2 regions of the Streptomyces sp. NPDC052020 genome follow, and region 1 is predicted to be linked to the other one. Evidence: riboswitches for the same ligand, from Rfam matches in the RefSeq annotation. Region 1 holds a riboswitch; the other holds the start of a gene.

What was found. A riboswitch is a leader RNA that binds a small molecule or an ion and turns the genes downstream of it on or off. The one in region 1 is predicted to bind cobalamin.
Region 2: it holds a riboswitch for cobalamin, as region 1 does, so the genes downstream of both, AB0L74_RS02590 (ribonucleoside-diphosphate reductase subunit alpha) here and AB0L74_RS18660 (ABC transporter substrate-binding protein) in region 1, are expected to answer to the same signal.

The regions. Positions count from the first base shown of each region.
Region 1 is NZ_JBFAWY010000016.1:55,731-59,394, reverse strand. Features, by position in the region: gene AB0L74_RS18670 (MFS transporter) at 1-718, shown strand, start outside; gene AB0L74_RS18665 (class I SAM-dependent methyltransferase) at 687-1,436, shown strand; cobalamin riboswitch at 1,490-1,672, shown strand; gene AB0L74_RS18660 (ABC transporter substrate-binding protein) at 1,702-2,745, shown strand; gene AB0L74_RS18655 (iron ABC transporter permease) at 2,805-3,664, shown strand, end outside.
Region 2 is NZ_JBFAWY010000002.1:150,200-153,863, forward strand. Features, by position in the region: gene mctP (monocarboxylate uptake permease MctP) at 1-1,252, shown strand, start outside; cobalamin riboswitch at 1,372-1,536, shown strand; gene AB0L74_RS02590 (ribonucleoside-diphosphate reductase subunit alpha) at 1,660-3,664, shown strand, end outside.

The DNA.
Region 1 (3,664 bases):
GCTGTTCGTCCTGGTCACCGCGGGCCACGCGCGGCTCCCCCCGGCGGCCGGGCAGGAGCAGCCGGGCGGGCGGGCGGCCGAGCAGGGCCTGCTGGCCGGGGTGGCGGTCCTGCCGTTCGCGGCCAACGCGCTCGCCTTCCACCTCTACTTCCACTTCCAGCACTACCTGGCGGTGTACGCCGTCGAGCAGGCATCCAGCGCCTTCTACAGCCTGGTCCTGCTGCTCTGCTTCGCTCTGGTCATCGTCGTACAGCCCCTCGCGTCCGGCCTGATCCGGCGCATGTCCTACGCGAGCGCCCTCACGGCCGGCTTCGCCGGCCTGGCGGCCGGGATGGCCGTCCTGGCGATCGGCACCCGGCCGGCGCTGCTGGCGGGCGGGGCGCTGATCACCCTGGGCGACATCGTGCTCTTCCTCAAGAACGACCTGGAGGCGCTGCGCCGCAGCCCCCGTTCGGACGCCGTGGTCTTCGGCCAGCAACGGCTGGCCGCCGGGCTCGGCGCCTGCACCAGCGGAGTACTGGGCGGGCAGCTCTACGGCCTCGCCGAACACGCCGGGAGCACAGGCCGGTTCTGGCTGCTGGCCGCCGCACAGTGCCTGGTGCTGCCCCCTGTGCTGCTGGCACTGCGCGACCGCACGGTGAAACAGCCCCACCCGCACGAGGACGACGAAGGAGCACTGAGACCGCATGACACGGACGGGCGGGTTCCAGGACGATGACTTCTGGACCGAGTTCCACGACTTCCTCTTCTCCGAACAGCGCTACGCGCAGGCCGAGGAGCTGCTCGGCACCTCTCCCCTGCTGTCCTTCCCCGCCGGCGCCCGGGTGCTGGACCTGTGCTGCGGGCCCGGTGTGTTCACCGTGCCGCTCGCCCGCCGGGGCTACGCCGTCACCGGGGTGGACCTGAGCCCGGCCATGCTGGAGCGGGCCCGGAAGCGAGCGGCCGACGCCGGCGTCCGGGTCGCCCACGTGCGGGCCGACGCCCGGGAGTACGAGGCGCCGGGCGGATTCGATGTCGTCCTCAACATGTTCACCTCGTTCGGTTACTTCGAGGACCCCGCCGACAACGCCCGCGTGCTGCGCGCCATGCACACCTGCCTGACACCCGGCGGCACCCTCGTCCTGGACCTCGCCGGCAAGGAACTCCTGGCCCGCAAGGTCACCCCGCCGAAGGTGGTGCGGCGCGGCGACGACCTGATGGTGCAGACCGACAGCGTGCTGGACGACTGGGCGCGGCTGCGCAGCGACTGGGTACTGGTCCGCGGCGAGCGGGTCACGCGAGCCACCCTGGTGTGGTTCGTGTACAGCGCGGTGGAGCTGCGGCGGATGGCTCGGGAGGCGGGGTTCGGCCGGGTGGAGGTCTTCGGCGGTTTCGACGGCCGCCCGTACGACGAGAACGCCGAGCGGCTGGTGCTGCGGGCCGTCCGCGAGGAGTGAGGGCGGGCGGGAGCGCGCAGGCGGATTCGCACGCCCTTTTGACCTCGACTCCGCGGACCGTAGTATCACCAGGTCATCACCGCGACGGGAGACAGGAAGCCGGTGCGAATCCGGCACGGTCCCGCCACTGTGACCGGGGAGTGCACCCCTTCGGCATGCCACCGCGCACCGCGCGGGAAGGCAGGGGGAACGTCGATCCGGGAGTCAGGACACTGGCCTGTCGCGGGCCCGTTCCGAGGAGCGCGGACTCCCCAGGAGGCTCTACGTGTACGACGGCACGTCCCGTCCCCCGCTGTTCACCCCTGCCCACCGGCGCCACGCCCTGCGTGCCGTGGCGGCGGCCGTCGCCCTGTCGGCGGCCCTGCTCACCGCCGGCTGCGGTTCGCCGCAGGGCACCGCCCAGGGCGCCGAAACCACGGCCTCGCCGGCCGACGGCTTCCCCGTCACCGTCGACAACTGCGGCGTGAAGACGACGTACGACGAGCCGCCCTCCCGAGTCGTCACCATCCACCAGCACCCGGCGGAACTGATGCTCGCCCTCGGCCTGAAGGACCGTATGGCAGGCACCGCCTTCCCCGATTCCGCCGTCCTGCCCGGCCTGAGGGAGGACTACGAGTCGATTCCGGAACTGGCGAAGAGGGAACCGTCCTTCGAGACCGTCCTGGAGGCGGAGCCAGACCTCGTCTACGGCGGCTACGGCAGCGCCTTCGCCGAGAACGAGGGCCGTTCTCGCGAGGCGTTCGCCGACGCGGGCATCGACACCTATCTCAACCGCGAGTACTGCGGGAAGGAACGGGTGACGATGAAGGACACCTACGAAGAGATCCGCACCATCGGCCGGATCTTCGGCGTACCCGGCCGGGCGGACGAGCTGGTGTCCGACCTCCGCGACCGCGTCGGCCGGGCCACCACGGCTGTCGAGGGCGAACCCCGCCTTTCCGTCTTCGTGTACGACAGCGGGGACAAGACCGCCTTCACCGCGGGCGGCAAGAGCCTGGCCACCGAACTGATCCGCCTGGCCGGCGGCGAGAACGTCTTCGCCGACCTCGATGACGTCTTCGGCGACGTCTCCTGGGAACAGGTCGTCCAGCGCAAGCCGGAAGTCATCGCCATCTACGACTACGAGGGCGCCGGCAGCGTCGAGCGGAAGAAGAAGTTCCTGCTGTCCCAGCCGGCCCTCGCCGACGTGCCCGCCGTCCGGAACCAGCGGTTCGTCGTGCTGCCGTTGACCGCCACCCTGGTCGGCGTCCGGTCGGCCTACGCGGTCGAGGACCTGGCCCGCGGCCTGCACCCCGAGAGCTTCCGGTGACCGCCGCCGTCACCGGCACGGACACCGGACCGACCGCCCGGCAGGGGCGCCGCCAGGGGATACGGACGGGCCGGGCGGCACTCGCCACCACGCTCGTCCTCCTCACCGCCCTGCTCCTGCTCTCGGCCACAGCCGGCCTGACCATCGGCTCCGTACACGTGCCACCGGGCCAGGTGTGGGGCATCGTGACCCACGCGCTGGGCGCGGGCTGGGCCGAACCCGACTGGCCGCGGGCGCGGGAGACCATCGTCCTGGACGTACGAGCGCCGCGCGTCCTGCTCGGAGCGGTGACGGGCGCCGGACTCGCCGTCGTGGGCACCACACTCCAGGCCCTGCTCCGCAACCCGCTCGCCGAGCCCTACCTGCTCGGCGTCTCCTCCGGGGCGTCCCTCGGCGCCGTCGCGGTGATCGTCTTCGGGGTGACCGTGTTCGGGCCGGTGTCACTGCCGGTCGCCGCCTTCCTGGGTGCCCTGGGCGCTCTGCTCCTGGTGTACGCCACCGCCCGCACCGGCGGTCGCATCACCTCCGCGCGGCTCGTCCTGTCCGGCGTCGCCATCGCCGCGGTGCTCACCGCGCTGCTCGACCTGCTGCTGCTCACCACCGACCACGGCAACGAGGCCCGCGCGGTCCTCGCCTGGACCCTCGGCGGTCTCGGCGGCGTCAACTGGGGCACGCTGTGGCTGCCCAGCGCGGCCCTGCTGGCCGGCATCGGCGTCCTGATGGTCCAGGCCCGCAACCTGAACCTGCTGCTGGCGGGCGAGGAGGCCGCGACGACGATGGGGCTGGACGTGGGCCGCTTCCGCGCCCGTATGTTCGTCCTGCTCTCCCTCGTCACCGGGGTCCTCGTCGCGGCGGCCGGACCGATCGGCTTCGTCGGCCTCATGCTCCCGCACATCGTGCGCCTCGTCGTCGGCGGCGA
Region 2 (3,664 bases), on a different contig from region 1:
GGGGCTGTCGCTGGCGGTGGCCCTGACCGGCATCCTGGCGACGATGCCGTACATCGCGCTCCAGTTGGTCGGCATCCAGGCGGTGCTGGACGTGATGGGCGTCGGCGGCGGGGAGGACACCAACTGGTTCATCAAGGACCTGCCGCTGCTGATCGCCTTCGGTGTGCTGGCCGCGTACACCTACTCGTCGGGCCTGCGCGCCCCCGCGCTGATCGCGTTCGTGAAGGACGCGCTGATCTACATCGTCATCGCGGTGGCGATCATCTACATCCCGATCAAGCTGGGCGGGTTCGACGACATCTTCGCCAAGGCGGGCGAGGCCTTCGCCGAGACCAACCCGGCCACCGGCCAGCCGCGCGGCGCCCTGGCACCGGGCGAGGCGGGCCAGTGGACGTACGCCACGCTGGCGCTGGGCTCCGCGCTCGCGCTGTTCATGTACCCGCACTCGATCACCGCGACGCTGTCCTCGCGCAGCCGTGAGGTGATCCGCCGCAACACCACGATCCTGCCGCTGTACTCGCTGATGCTGGGCCTGCTGGCGCTGCTCGGCTTCATGGCGATCGCGGCCGGCATCAAGGTGAGCAACGGGCAGCTGGCGATCCCTCAGCTGTTCGAGGACATGTTCCCGGACTGGTTCGCGGGCGTGGCCTTCGCGGCCATCGGCATCGGTGCCCTCGTCCCGGCGGCGATCATGTCGATCGCGGCGGCGAACCTGTTCACCCGCAACATCTACAAGGACTTCATCAAGCCGGACGCGACGCCGGAGCAGGAGACCAAGGTCTCCAAGCTGGTGTCGCTGCTGGTGAAGGTGGGGGCGCTCGTCTTCGTCCTGACGATGGACAAGACGGTCGCGATCAACTTCCAGCTGCTGGGCGGCATCTGGATCCTCCAGACCTTCCCGGCCCTGGTCGGCGGCCTGTTCACGCGCTGGTTCCACCGCTGGGCGCTGCTGGCCGGCTGGGCGGTCGGCATGGTGTACGGCACGGTCGCCGCCTACGGTGTCGCCTCCCCGACGCAGAAGCACTTCGGCGGCTCGGCCAAGGAGATCCCCGGCATCGGTGAGATCGGCTACATCGGCCTGACCGCCTTCGTGCTCAACGTGGTGGTCACCGTGGTCCTGACGGTCGTCCTGCGGGCGGTCAAGGCACCGGACGGCGTCGACGAGACCCGCCCGGAGGACTACACGGCGGACGCCGGCGACCCCGGTGTGCAGACGGAGCTGCCGCCGGCCACCGCCGGCGCGGCGCACTGACGCCCGCACCCGCACCCCGCACACGGGCCGCCGGAGGAAACCCGGCGGCCCGTTGCCGTTGCCGCGCCGACCCACGCCGCCCTCACGACGACACAACATCTGGGGGTGGTTCCGGGGCCCGGCACAAGATGTATGCTCGTGCTCGCTGTCGCCGCAGGGGAATCCGGTGCGAATCCGGAACTGTCCCGCAACGGTGTACTCATGCCCGTATGCCTGCCTCTCCGCAGAAACCGCATCCGCGCACCGAGCCAGTCCGAGGACCTGCCGGCAGTGCGCACGAGCCGTCCGGCCCGTGTGCCATGACGTCCGGGCCTCGCGGAATGGGCCGGTGGACGCGGCGCCGCGTGCGCTCGTGAGCTGCCCCCTGCCCCGCGCAAGGCCCCGTGCCGAGCGAGGGAGTGCCTCACGTGACCATCGCGCCAGCCGACCCGGCTTCAGCGATCCAGCCGGAGTACGACGGTCCCGGTGCCGCGCTGCTGCGGACCCTGACCGAGCTGACCGCCGACCTCCCCGACGCCGACCCCGGCCGGGTCGCCGCCGCCGCGCTGCGCGGCCGGTCCGCGCGGGCGGACGAGACGGAGCTGCGCGAGCTGGCCACGGAGGCGGCGGCCGGCCTGATCGCCGAGGACCCCGCCTACTCGAAGCTGGCCGCCCGGCTGCTGACCCTCGGCATCCGCGCCGAGGCCGCCTCCCAGGGCGTCACCGCGTTCACCGAGTCCGTCGCCACCGGCCACCGCGAGGGGCTGATCGCCGACCGCACCGCCGCGTTCGTCCGCCGCCACGCCGGCCGTCTGGACGCGCTGGCCGACCCGCGCGCCGACGACCGCTTCGGCTACTTCGGCCTGCGCACCCTGTACAGCCGCTACCTGCTGCGCCACCCGATCACCCGCAAGGTGATCGAGACGCCCCAGCACTTCCTGCTGCGGGTCGCCGCCGGGCTGGCGGAGGACGGCACGGACCGCGCGCTGGAGGAAGTGGCCGCGCTGTACGGCCTGATGAGCCGCCTGGACTATCTGCCGTCCTCCCCCACCCTGTTCAACTCCGGCACCCGCCACCCCCAGATGTCGTCCTGCTACCTCCTGGACTCCCCCAAGGACGAGCTGGACTCCCTCTACGAGCGCTACCACCAGGTCGCCCGCCTGTCCAAGCACGCCGGCGGCATCGGCATCGCCTACTCCCGCGTCCGCGCCCGGGGTTCGCTGATCCGCGGCACCAACGGGCATTCCAACGGCATCGTGCCGTTCCTGAAGACCCTGGACGCCTCCGTGGCGGCCGTGAACCAGGGTGGCCGGCGCAAGGGCGCGGCGGCGGTCTACCTGGAGACCTGGCACGCGGACATCGAGGAGTTCCTGGAGCTGCGCGACAACACCGGCGAGGACGCCCGCCGCACCCACAACCTCAACCTCGCGCACTGGGTGCCGGACGAGTTCATGCGCCGTGTGAACGCCGACGAGCCCTGGTCGCTGTTCTCCCCCTCCGACGTGCCGGAGCTGGCCGACCTGTGGGGCGAGGAGTTCGACGCCGCCTACCGCACGGCGGAGGCCGCGGGGCTGGCGAGGAAGACGCTCCCGGCCCGCGAGCTGTACGGCCGGATGATGCGCACCCTCGCCCAGACCGGCAACGGCTGGATGACCTTCAAGGACGCCGCCAACCGCACCGCCAACCAGACCGCCGAGCCCGGCCACGTCATCCACTCCTCCAATCTCTGCACGGAGATCCTGGAGGTCACCGACGACGGGGAGACGGCCGTCTGCAACCTGGGATCGGTCAACCTCGGCGCCTTCGTCGACCCGGACGCCCACGACATCGACTGGGAGCGGCTGGACGCCACCGTCCGCACCGCCGTCACCTTCCTCGACCGGGTCGTGGACATCAACTTCTACCCGACCGCGCAGGCGGCCCGCTCCAACGCCCGGTGGCGTCCGGTGGGCCTGGGCGCGATGGGCCTCCAGGACGTCTTCTTCAAGCTGCGCCTGCCCTTCGACTCGCCCGAGGCCAAGCGGCTGTCCACCCGGATCGCCGAGCGGATCATGCTCGCCGCGTACGAGGCGTCCGCCGCCCTCGCCGAGTGCGACGGCCCGCTCCCGGCCTGGGAGAAGACCCGTACCGCCCGCGGTGTCCTCCACCCCGACCACTACGACACCGACCTGGCCTGGCCGGAGCGCTGGGCGGCCCTGCGGAAGCGGATCGCGGCCGTTGGCCTGCGCAACTCCCTGCTCCTCGCCATCGCCCCGACCGCGACCATCGCCTCCATCGCGGGCGTCTACGAGTGCATCGAGCCGCAGGTGTCCAACCTCTTCAAGCGCGAGACGCTGTCCGGCGAGTTCCTCCAGGTCAACTCCTACCTGGTGGACGACCTCAAGCGGCTCGGCGTGTGGGACGCCCGCACCCGCGAGGCGCTGCGCGAGGCGA